Regions from separate parts of the Oceanobacillus sp. NCCP-135 genome, predicted to be linked through region 3. Evidence: riboswitches for the same ligand, from Rfam matches in the RefSeq annotation. Region 3 holds a riboswitch; each other region holds the start of a gene.

Region 1 (3,187 bases), on a different contig from region 3:
CGAAAAAAAGCATTAATAGGAATGGGCTCCATTATACTCGATGGGGCTGTAATTGGGGAAAGCGCCTTTATCGGGGCAGGCAGTCTGGTACCCCCTGGCAAAAAAATCCCGCCATACACTTTAGCGCTTGGTAGACCAGCAAAAGTTATCCGCAGTCTTACCGAGGAAGATTATGCAGAATTAGAACGTGTACGGAAGTCATACGTTAATCGGGCACGGTACTATAGGGAAAATACGGATCTATGAAAATTGGACATCCTGCATAAAAAGCCGGATGTCCCCATTTTTTATTCCTGTTCCGTTAATGCCTTTAATTCATCCACTTTATCTGTTTTCTCCCAGGAGAATAGGATATCTGTTCTTCCAAAGTGACCATATGCTGCTGTATGTTTAAAAATAGGTTTTTGCAAATCAAGCATACGGATGATACCCGCAGGACGCAAATCAAATAATTTTCGGATTGCATCAACTAATATTCCCTCATTTACCTTGCCAGTGCCAAATGTGTTGACCGAAATAGACACAGGTTCAGCTACTCCAATTGCATAGGCTAGCTGCACCTCACAAGATTTTGCTAATTCAGCTGCAACAATGTTTTTTGCCACATATCTTGCAGCATATGCAGCGGAACGGTCTACCTTCGTGGAATCCTTTCCACTAAAAGCTCCTCCACCATGACGAGCATAGCCACCGTACGTATCAACGATGATTTTTCGTCCGGTTAAGCCAGCGTCCCCCTGAGGACCTCCAATTACGAAACGACCTGTCGGGTTGATAAAATATTTGGTTGCTTCATCTAATAAGTTATTCGGAACTACAGGACGAATGACGTGTTCAATTAAATCTTTTTCAATTTGCTCTGTTGTAATATCCTGATGATGCTGTGTTGAAATTACAATTGTATCAACCCGAACAGCTTTATCATTTTCATCATATTCTACCGTTACTTGTGTTTTACCATCCGGACGCAAATAATCCAATACTGTTTCTTTGCGGACATCAGCAAGACGCTTTGCCAGTTTATGTGCTAGTGAAATTGGCAGCGGCATAAGTTCTTCTGTCTCATCACAGGCAAAACCAAACATTAATCCCTGATCTCCTGCACCGATTTCAGCAATTTCCTCATCTGACATTTTCCCTTGACGTGCTTCAAGGGCAGTATCAACCCCACCAGCAATATCTGCAGACTGCTCATCAATTGCTGTTAATACTGCACAGGTTTCTGCGTCAAATCCGAATTTCGCACGAGTATACCCAATATCCTTTATTGTTTGCCTTACTATTGCTGGAATATCAACATACGTATTTGTGGAAATCTCACCAGATATCAATACCAATCCGGTTGTCACTGTTGTTTCACAGGCAACACGTGCGTAAGGATCCTTTTTTAAAATTTCATCAAGAATAGCATCAGATATTTGATCGGAAATTTTATCCGGATGCCCTTCCGTTACTGATTCAGACGTAAATAAACGACGGTTTTGAGCCATTTGGCTAAATCCTCCCCTGTTAATGTATTACGGAACTCTATATTTTAGAAAACTTGGTGTTCGTTAAAGACAGTCTTAAAGCGTATTTTATTTTCTTAGAAACGCTTTGAACTGCAAGACTTATACATGTGCCTTGGTTCAGGCAAAAAATACTTTTCGTCTATGACCTGATTATGCTTCAAAAGTATTACTTATACACTTATACAGTAGGAAGATGTTTCCTACGTTCCCAACCACCAAGTATATATTTAGTAACCCTAAAACAAAAAAAAGCCCTTCCTGCATTTTTGAGGAAAGGGATTTTTTAAGGCCTTTCGCTCTTATTGTTCAAGGTAAAACCTTGCACCAGGTTAGCACCTTTTCACATAACGTGATGGTTGCTGGGTTTCATTGGGTCTGTCCCTCCACCGACTCTGAATAAGAGAGTATCCGTTAGATTTTTATCGTAACGAAACTATGCTGTCATGTCAACTTATTTAATGCCTGATTGCAACAATTTTTTATAAAGTGAAACTTCATTCAGGTTCCCTTCTTCCCCCGCTGAATGTTAGTACCTCATGGTATGACCTAAAGGTCCTTGAACAGAATCAGGAAATTTACGGGCTGTTTATACCTCATGATATGACACAAGTCCCTCCCCCACCTTCACGTTGGGGATTTCTCACGCTTGGAGGTAGGGGTATTATAGCCCGTTAATGCGTGATAAATTTTCCTAAAAAAATCTTTTATTAGTATGGACTATTGTTTTTAATGTGTTATACTAATAATCAGATTAGAAAGCTCTTATCACATTGTTTTTATTCAAATTCATCAAAAGGCAGGTAATTCACATGAAAACGGTGGAGAAATCATTAGCAAAAGAACTTAATTCGCATAAGAATTTAAAAAGAAATTTATCTGTGCCTCTATTAGTTGAGAAAATTTTATCACGAAATGAAGGGATTCTTACAGAAACCGGTGCTGTTCGGGCAACAACGGGAACATATACAGGACGTTCACCTAAGGATAAATTTATAGTTAAAGATGAAGTTTGCGAAAAATATGTTGATTGGGGTACTGTAAACCAAGCTATTGATGAAGCTTCATTCAATAAACTATATAAAAAAGTCATCACATATTTACAAGACAAAGATGAGTTGTATCAATTTAAGGGGTTCGCTGGAGCGGATTCAAAATATCGACTTCCAATCGAAGTTATTAATGAATATGCGTGGCATAACCTATTTTCCCGTCAATTATTTATTACACCGACAAATGATGAACTTAAAACACATCAAGCTGAATTTACAGTAATATCGGCTCCAACCTTTCAAGCTGATCCTAAAGTTGATGGTACAAATTCAGAAACATTTATTTTAGTTTCATTCAAGCAACGGGTAATTTTAATCGGTGGTACGGAGTATGCCGGAGAAATTAAAAAATCCATTTTCTCTGTAATGAATTATCTATTGCCGAGACAAGAAATTTTATCCATGCATTGCTCTGCTAATGTAGGTAAAGAAGGTGATGTTGCACTGTTCTTTGGATTATCAGGTACCGGGAAAACAACTTTATCTGCTGATCCTTACCGAAAACTAATTGGAGATGATGAACACGGCTGGAGCCCGAACGGCGTTTTCAATATTGAGGGCGGGTGTTATGCAAAATGTATTAACCTGTCAAAGGAAAAAGAACCGCAAATTTTTAACGCCATTCGT
Region 2 (3,187 bases), on a different contig from region 3:
AAAATTCATACTCCAGCGCTTCATTATGCAAAAAATAGCCACCTTCTGTTGTTGCAAACAAACTTTCCTCCATCAAACCAAGGATTGCTTTTTCCTTTTCCATATCACGTATATACATGGATAAACCCTGATTTTCTCGGCTTTCCAATGGGTTAATAATGATATTTTCATAATGAAATTCAATCCCAGCAAGCAACCGATTTTTCACACGATCCAAGTATAGCTTGGCGTTTAGTGGTGCCTTTACAAACTGTTTGGAAATTCCCTCAGATATCTCTACTGTGCCTAATTTTTCTAAGCCTGTAACCACATTTCCCAAAAAAGAAGACCAATTCTCCTGCGAAAGCAGAACCTGATCTGTTTCTGACGTATGGAGCATTTCTTTTAATCCTATTAAACGCTCACAATCCTCATTTTCCAGCTCATATAGTTTCCCATCAGCAATGACGGTGCTATACGCATTCAATACGATCATTCGATGAAGCCCTTTGACCTTTAATTGGAAACTATTGCCATTTTTTTCAGTAAAAACAAAGCAAAGGGGTAGTGACTTTTCCGCCATTTGCAGTCCATTAAATACCTTCCCCTCATATTCCAGCTTCACCAAAGGTACGCTTGTAAGCTTCGGCTGCACTGTTTTCCAAGACGATGGTGGGATAAGTAAAATATGTTTGTTGATTGTATCGTCAATTTGACCCGGTATTGTGTCCATATACACGCTTTCATCATGAACGACTCGGATAAGCTCCCCAATGACAGCATCGGTTTCTTTTTGAAAGCAATGGACAGCTGGATCATACGTGAATGAAATGGAAAGCAAGCTTGGATTGCCATCTTTCACTTGATTCAAAAAGACTCGGATATTCTGGACGATGGCTGGTCCTACTTTCAATTCCATTCCTAGCATACGACGTCCTTTGTCTACAGTGAGGGCTTTACATGTGAATACTACATCAACCACTTTTCTTTCTTCAAAGTGAAGCTGATACCCACTTGAACGTCTGGGCTGATTATCAAACAGGGTTAGGAAATTTTCCGTCAGATCTTGATTGGTTGCATTCTCAGGGGGATTTGTATTCACTACGCTTTGCTCACATTGCTGCTCATAAATCAATAGCAGAACAGCTGCAATATGCTGACAACCATTTTTAATAGAACGCAGCTTAGGACAACTGCATGTTGAGCTAAAACCTTCATCCATATTTTTTTCGATCGTCACATGAAAATTCTCTCTACCTGTAACTACGGCTTCGCAACGGTCTGTACTGTGTTTTTCAATTCTTACTTTATGCGAACGATGTAAAGCATCCCCTCTTTTAAAGGAGACCGTTCCGCACATTTCTTTAATTACTTTCAGATTTAGTTCAATATTCAAGTGTTCTGCTCCCTCCTGAGGGTTTCTACTACCATTTACGAACCTGTACTGCTGATAATTATTTTGATTGTATCATATCTTATACTGTTATATGCTACAACACATTTTGAAGCGGAAACATATCTCGGTGAAATAGTCGGAATTATTTTATTTTAATAAATCCATTGACTTTCTCTTACATCCACTATAGACTTACATTTAATTCTTAAAAACAAATGAATAGTAACACATCACTTCTTATCAAGAGAGACCGAGGGACTGGCCCTAGGACGTCTCGGCAACAGGTTCTTTTATAGAAACACTGTGCCAATTCCAGCAGATGCGTTAAGCATTTGACAGATGAGAGCGAGGGTGGTTCCTTACATAGAACCCTTCTTTTTCTTATCTATATAGAAAAAGAAGGGTTCTTTTGTTCTACTGCTTTACAAAATTGAACAATGCTTCAGGAGGTCAGCATATGATTGAGTTTAAAGATGTATCCAAGACATTCCGTTTAGGTAAACGAGAGATTCAGGCCGTTAAGAAAGTATCATTATCCATCAGTGAGGGAGAAATATTCGGAATCATCGGCTTCAGCGGTGCAGGAAAAAGCACACTACTTCGCCTGGTGAATATGCTTGAGCGCCCGACTTCCGGAACGATTCTTATCCAAGACACGGATGTCAGTAAATTATCTTCCAAGGATTTGCGCACAAGAAGGCGCAATATTGGCATGATCTTTCAAAATTTCAACTTGTTTAATTCACGTACCGTGGCTGGAAATATTGCTTATCCATTGAAATTGGGTAGCACTTCCAAAAAGGAAATCAATAAACGTGTGGAGGAATTGTTGAATTTTGTCGGACTTGATGATAAAGCAAAGGATTTTCCAGATCAATTATCAGGCGGGCAAAAGCAGCGTGTCGGGATTGCGAGGGCACTTGCCACTTCTCCGGATATCCTTATCTGTGATGAAGCAACCTCCGCACTTGACCCTGATACAACCGCAGATATTTTAAAGCTGCTGAAAAAGGTAAATCAAGATTTAGGGATCACGATATTATTAATCACACATGAAATGCATGTCATCCAATCGATTTGTGACAAAGTAGCTGTTATGGAAAATGGGGAGGTCATCGAATCTGGAAATGTATTTGAAACATTCACGGATCCACAGCATGCTACGACAGAAAGATTTATCCGCTCTGTGCAAAAGGATCTGCCATCGGAAAAAATTTTGGAAGATTGGCGCACCAGTGGGGGAGGAAAACTGTACCGCGTCATCTTTAAAGGGGATGCAACGAATGATCCAGTCCTTTCAACGATCACCAAAAAGCATAATGTTGATTTCAATATCGTTTACGGTGCAGTAAGGGAATTACAGGAAAAACTGTTTGGAAATCTCATCGTTTCATTTACCGGAGATCCGCAAGCCGTCCAGAATGTCCTTACAGAACTCAATAGCATTGTTGAATTAGAGGAGGTTACTGAAAATGAAAGTTGATTGGACAACATTTTGGCCAAGGATTTTAGAAGCAACCGGAGAAACATTGATGATGGTTGTGGCCACCCTTATCTTTGGGTCGATTATCGGCATCACAATGGGTCTATTGCTCTTTGTAACAAGGGAAAATAACATATTGGAAAATAAGCTTGTTTTTCAAATCCTAAATATCTTTATAAATATTATTCGGCCAATTCCCTTTATCATCTTCCTGGTCGCCATATCACAGCTAACCAGACTTGTTGTCGGAACAACAATCGGTACCGCAGCAGCAATATTCCCAATGACAATTGTTGCAAGCTTTACCATTGCTAGGGTTGTTGAGAATA
Region 3 (3,187 bases):
GTCTACGATATCAAGTACCATGTCATCTGGGTAACGAAATATAGATATAAGGTGTTAAGTGGGCAAATTGCATATAGAACCAGAGAATTAATTAGACAAGGTTGTGAAGCAAGAGGTATAACAATCTTGCAAGGAAGTGTTGGAAAAGATCATATTCATTTATTGATATCGTGTCCACCAAGTCTTGCCCCAAGTGAAATAATTACATATCTAAAAGGAAGATCATCAAGACTTCTCCAAGATCAATTTCCAGATTTGAAAAAGAAATATTGGAACCAGCATCTATGGGCAAGAGATTATTTCTGTGCAACAGTTGGAAAAGTAGATGAAGAAACGATTAGAAATTATATCGTAAATCAATTTAATGAAGAAAAGAACGACATATTTAGAATTGAGGATTGAGTTTAGTCAAATTTGGAGTGTGCTTAAGCATAAGGACTTTAAGCAGGACTTCAGCTTGAAGAACGACTTTAGTCGTCGATATTTATGTCTAAATCTACCTGCTTTAGGTGGTCGTTTAACCCCTAACGATCTTTTTTACATCTAAAGGTTATTCTCCATTTTTTATTATTGCTTCTGCTTTAGCTAATTTGTGATACATCCGTTTGCACTATAAACTGTTTGCGAGTTTCCATATTCATGATAACCATATCTCAAGAGCCAATTTTTTGTAATAAAAATTGGCTCTTTATTTTGGTGACATCGTTCAGAGAATTCCGTTGGTAGATAAGAAAGTATAGAATATTTCCTTACCGTATAAGTGCAGGCTAGGCTGTCACCTAAGGGCTTGGTGATAACCGAGTTTTCAAATACTGATAAGAAAGTATAACTTTTTTAGGAAATCAGTATAAGTGCACAAAGGCTTTCGCGATTAAGGCTTGGCGATAAGCCAAAGTTTCCTAATATTTCTTAAATCTTTTGTCGGGTGAATTTCAGGCATAAAATTATTTCTTCAGAGTATTATAATGTCTTAATCATAGCGTATTATGTTGTAATGACAATTTGGTTTATATAGCTGGATGGTAATAATAAATGTAGCAACCTTAGTATGTGTGAAATATTCCTCAATGACCATATTAATAACTGAAATTCACCTCCTCCTTACCACTGGACTATGCCTTTTACATACTAAAAGAAAGGGATTTTTTTGACAAAATAAGACGAATTCCGAGAAGTCATAGGGACCAATATAAATATAACTAAACCTAGTTGACAAGTTGGTATTGTCGGGATACAATAGGAATCATAAAATTTAATATGTAACTCTTATTTAGAGAGGTTGAGGGAACTGGCCCGGTGATACCTCGGCAACAGTTGATGGAAAAATCAAGATGTGCCAAATCCAGCAGACTTTACGTCTGAAAGATAAGAGGTTTTGCTTAAGGCTTGGACCTGAGTAGCTGACCTCTTGGAAAAGTGGTCTTTTTTAATAGGACAATTTTTTTGGCAAGAGCTGAATTCATATAAGAATGGAGGATTAGGATGAGTAAAGCGCAACAGAATGAGAATCTATCATCAATTTTTACTGAACTCGATAATAGCTTGGAAGAAATGAAGAACTGGAGAAGGTATATGCACCAGCATCCGGAACTTTCTTTTGAAGAAGTACATACAGCAAAGTTTATAGAGGATAAACTAATCGAATTTGGATTAGAAGTAAAGACGCAAATCGGGGGCAATGGATTAATTGGAATCCTAAAGGGTGCAGGCTCAGGAAAAACGATTGCTTTAAGAGCGGATTTTGATGCTCTTCCAATTAAGGATGAGAAAGATGTCCCCTATAAATCTACCAATCCCGGTGTCATGCATGCGTGCGGACATGATGGTCATACCTCTGCTTTACTAGGTACTGCAAGAACACTAAGTAAGTATCGGCAAAAGTTAAAAGGTGCCATTCTTTTTGTTTTCCAGCCAGCGGAAGAAAAGCCGCCTGGTGGAGCAAAGTTTATGATTGAAGAAGGTATTCTGGACGATGTAGATTATGTATTTGGTGCCCATTTGGCCTCTGATATTCCACTAGGGAAAATAGGTGTTGGTGAGGGATATCAAATGGCAGCAGTTGATAAATTTGAGATTAATATTCAAGGACGTGGCGGGCATGGAGCGAGACCACACCAAAGCATTGATTCACTTGTTATAGGAACCGGTGTAGTGGAAGGATTGCAAAAAATTGTTAGTCGTAGAATCGATCCACTAAAATCTGCCGTTGTGACTATCGGCGTCTTCCATGCAGGAAATGCTTTTAACGTTATTCCTGATACGGCAACAATTGAAGGAACCGTCCGTACGTTTGATGAAGATGTTCGTGATCAGGTCGAAGCTGAAATATATTCAATTGTAAAAGGAATTACCAGCGGGTTTCATGCAGACTATGAAATTGATTATCTCCGCGGTTACCCGGCACTATATAACCATAAAGAAGAAACAGAGACAGTGAGCGGACTTTTATCGGAAGTTTTTACGAAACAGGATATTGTCAAGCTGGAACCAACAATGGGGGCAGAGGATTTTGCCTATTTCCTGGAAGAAAAACCAGGAACGTATTTTAAAGTTGGTTCGCATAACGAAAATGAAGCTACCCATTATCCGCATCATCATCCAAAATTTGATTTTGATGAGAGAGCACTGGTAAACATCAGTAAATCCTTTGTCAAGATAGTGTCACACTACCTTTTCTAAGGGAGAATAAAGAAAACGATGGAGGGGAATATTTCGATGAAAAGAAGTTATCTACTTATAATTGCATTATTATTTACGTTATTTTTATTTGGGTGCGCAAATGCAAGTCAAGATACGACAGAAAGTGAAACAAATACTGGAGATCAAGCTGCTGGGGAACCAGTTGAGGGTGGCACATTGAATGTTGCTTTTGCCTCAGACCCGGATACACTTGACTGGATGTCTACTGGGGCAACGGCAACAAGAGATGTAGGCTGGCATATTTTTGAATCCTTATTTGCCTTAGATAAGGATTATCAAGTAAAACCAATGATTGCTGAAGATTATGAAGTGAGTGAAGATCAAAAAAAATATACAATTACGCTTCGTGAAGGTGTGAATTTTCATGACGGATCTACAGTTACGGCGGAAGATCTCATCGCATCGATTGACCGCTGGAGAAAGGTTTCCTCTGTAGGAACGATTGCAAATGAGTATATTGAATCAGTCAAAGCGATTGATGAGTTAA
Region 4 (3,187 bases), on a different contig from region 3:
ACGACAGTATTCCGTCTGGTTTCCTCACTAGAAGAAGGCGGTCTGCTAGTAAAGGTGAAAAATACCAGTCATGATGTTAAATATCGTATGGGGCTAAAATTACTAGAACTGGGAAACCATGTCAGTGAACAGTTGGAATATAAAAAGTTAGCATTCCATCATATGAAAAAATTAAATAAGAAAATCGATGAATTGGTTCATATGGTCGTATTAGAGGGCGATGAGGCCGTATACGTCGAAAAAATGGATAGTACGAAACCGGTTCGCCTAGTTGTCGAGGTCGGTAGAAGGGCACCACTCTATGCGGGATCAGCACCCAAGGTATTATTGGCAGGAATGGATGCAGCTACTTTAGAGACGTATTTAAGTAATTTGGAAATGAAGAAATTTACGGAGAATACCATTGATAATATCGATGATTTGAAGAAGGAAATTCGGGAAATTAAAAATAAAGGCTATGCATTCAGCAGATCGGAGCATTTTAAAGATACCATTGGGTTTTCTTATCCGATCTATAATTATCGTGGTAAAACGGTTGCTGCATTAGGTGTAAGTATTCCGATAAGTGATTATACGGATGAACGAAAAATGATTATTTTGGAGGAATTAAAGCAAACGGTGAGAAATATTTGGTGGGAGTTGGGGTATCGGGGGTAAACTAGTGTTAGTATAAGTAGATGAACTTTCATGAAGTTGCAATCAAGCTAGCGCTCCAATCTATCTACCTTTTAGCGAGTGATTTTTTACGATATTCGATATGATCACTGGATATGCGAATCAACTTTCCAAAAGAACCAGTTTGCACCAAGTTTTTTTGTTGACGGAATCGAGATGATTGAACATCGTCTTGGTACTTGTTACTTCTTGGCGCCTACGGTAACCGACTGTGTCTCTAAGGGGACTGTAATGATGGTTAAACGAAACTAATCCTTGGAAAATGATGCAGCAAGTACCAATCGTAAAATGTAAAAGAGCCAAATGGAAAACCTAATTTTCAAACCAATATTTTTTAAAAATTAAGAAATCCACTTGACATTTGCAAATATTGAATGTATTGTATGTATTATTCAAAAACTTAATATCTCATATTCTTATCAAGAGAGGTAGAGGGACTGGCCCTGTGAAACCTCAGCAAAAGACTTTTTAGTACTGTGCTAATTCCAGAAAGCGTAAAGCTTGAAGATAAGATGAAGATTTTGTAGACGGACAAAGCCTCTTCTTATTTTAAAAAGAGGCTTTGTCCGTTTTATTTTACAGCAATTAAATTAAGGGGGGAACAAGATGAAACGTAATTTGGAGGAACGTTTAAAGGATGGAACAGTTATTGTAGGAGAAGGTTATTTATTTGAATTAGAACGAAGGGGGTATTTGCAGGCGGGATCATTTGTTCCTGAGGTGGCCCTGGATAATCCGGAAGCACTCAAACAGGCATACAGGGATTATATGAACGCTGGATCGGATGTCGTATTAGCTTTTACATATAATGCGCATCGTGAAAAAATGCGTATCATTGGCAAAGAAGATTTATTGGAACCTTTAAATAGAAAAGCCATTCGATTGGCAAAAGAGGTTGCTAAAGAGCATCCAAAAGAAGAAGCTTTGGTAGCGGGAAATATATCAAATACGAATATCTTTAATCCAGACAATCCAGAGTCAAAGGAGCAAGTCAGAAGCATGTTTGCGGAAATGGTGACATGGTGCAAGGAAGAAGGGGTTGACTTCATAAATGGTGAAACCTTTTATTATCATGAAGAAGCGTTAATTGCGCTGGAGGAAATCTGCAAACAGGATATACCGGCAGTTATCACATTTGGTTTAATGGGTGAGAATATATTACGAGATGGGTATACAGTAGAAGAATCCTGTAAAATACTTTCTGAAAATGGTGCGTTGGTTGTTGGTATGAATTGTTTCCGAGGACCTGGTACGATGCAGCCATACCTTGCTAGAATTCGGAATAATGTGGAAGGATATGTCGCTGGCTTGCCCATTCCATATCGCACAACAGAAGAACATCCAACATTCTTTAATTTACCTGATGGGGGTTGTAGTTGCCATTTACCTACAGAAACAACGTTCCCGACCGCTCTTGATCCACTCTATCATAACCGCTATGAGTTAGCGGCATGGGCAAAAGAAGCAAAGGATATAGGCATCAATTATATTGGTCTGTGTTGTGGTGCCTCACCAGCAATGTTACGGGCAGTAGCAGAAGCTGTAGGGGTTGAAACACTAAATACCAAATACTCTCCAAATATGACGAAGCATTTCCTGTTTGGAACCGATAAAACACTTCAAAAGCATAATTTAAATTATCGGTTAAAAGCTTAATCGATCATACTTAGTTAAGCGGATGGCAAAATTTACTAGTATTTTTGCTGAAATCAAGCAAAGTTGAGAGAAGTATGCAATAAGTTGAGAGAAAAGCTTATGAAGTTGAGAGAAGTATGCAATAAGTTGAGAGAGAAGCTTATGAAGTTGAGAGAAGTATGCAATAAGTTGAGAGAAAAGCTTATGAAGTTGAGAGATAATTGTAAATTCCCGTGTTTCCTCTCAACTTTTACCCAGTTTCTCTCAACTTTCCCGTGTATCTTTCAACTTTGCCGTTTTATCTCACAACTTTCATCTTTAATGAGGATGACCATTTCTTCAGTACTTTATCATTTGTAGCTACCGCTCTCGATCCCGTTCTTAACGTATATTTAAGTGTATTCCTTCATATTTTTCCTTTTTATTTAGAAGTAAGAAAGGCAAATGAAATTAGCATTTTCGCCGCTTGCTTCCAATCTGTCTTCTGGTAAGACGCTTTAGCATTTTCTCAAGTTTTTTCCTAGTTGCAAGCAAGGGCTGTACAAAAGGCTAGCAAATAAGCCTGAAACAAAATTAGAAAATAAAAGTTACTAAGTTACAATGCTGCTAATCCACCAGTAATTACGATAGAAAGTGCCCGCTGCAAATATTTTTAATGTGCTGTGAGGTCTACCTCTTGCGTAGGATTAAAGGATATGATAATATATAGGCAGTGATTGACCGTAAAACTAATTTAGTCATTCAGTATAAAGGTGGGATGGTGGATATGGCAGTGGATCGAAAACGGCTAATTATTGATGCAGCAACGAAGTCCTTTTCTTTATTTGGTTATAAAGCAACTACAATGGATCAGGTTGCGAAATTAGCGAACGTCGGA

The links. A riboswitch is a leader RNA that binds a small molecule or an ion and turns the genes downstream of it on or off. The one in region 3 is predicted to bind S-adenosylmethionine.
Region 1: another riboswitch for S-adenosylmethionine. It lies ahead of metK (methionine adenosyltransferase); the one in region 3 lies ahead of AC6HVZ_RS16105 (M20 metallopeptidase family protein).
Region 2: another riboswitch for S-adenosylmethionine. It lies ahead of AC6HVZ_RS10815 (methionine ABC transporter ATP-binding protein); the one in region 3 lies ahead of AC6HVZ_RS16105 (M20 metallopeptidase family protein).
Region 4: another riboswitch for S-adenosylmethionine. It lies ahead of AC6HVZ_RS18130 (homocysteine S-methyltransferase family protein); the one in region 3 lies ahead of AC6HVZ_RS16105 (M20 metallopeptidase family protein).

The regions. Positions count from the first base shown of each region.
Region 1 is NZ_BAAKSZ010000034.1:9,394-12,580, forward strand. It holds gene AC6HVZ_RS17155 (gamma carbonic anhydrase) at 1-246, shown strand, start outside; gene metK (methionine adenosyltransferase) at 288-1,490, opposite strand; SAM riboswitch class I at 1,808-1,914, opposite strand; gene pckA (phosphoenolpyruvate carboxykinase (ATP)) at 2,321-3,187, shown strand, end outside.
Region 2 is NZ_BAAKSZ010000013.1:50,614-53,800, forward strand. It holds gene AC6HVZ_RS10810 (DEAD/DEAH box helicase) at 1-1,375, opposite strand, end outside; SAM riboswitch class I at 1,610-1,721, shown strand; gene AC6HVZ_RS10815 (methionine ABC transporter ATP-binding protein) at 1,833-2,858, shown strand; gene AC6HVZ_RS10820 (methionine ABC transporter permease) at 2,848-3,187, shown strand, end outside.
Region 3 is NZ_BAAKSZ010000028.1:7,286-10,472, forward strand. It holds gene tnpA (IS200/IS605 family transposase) at 1-402, shown strand, start outside; SAM riboswitch class I at 1,264-1,372, shown strand; gene AC6HVZ_RS16105 (M20 metallopeptidase family protein) at 1,483-2,679, shown strand; gene AC6HVZ_RS16110 (ABC transporter substrate-binding protein) at 2,716-3,187, shown strand, end outside.
Region 4 is NZ_BAAKSZ010000042.1:9,356-12,542, reverse strand. It holds gene AC6HVZ_RS18135 (IclR family transcriptional regulator) at 1-657, shown strand, start outside; SAM riboswitch class I at 1,089-1,189, shown strand; gene AC6HVZ_RS18130 (homocysteine S-methyltransferase family protein) at 1,282-2,331, shown strand; gene AC6HVZ_RS18125 (TetR/AcrR family transcriptional regulator) at 3,077-3,187, shown strand, end outside.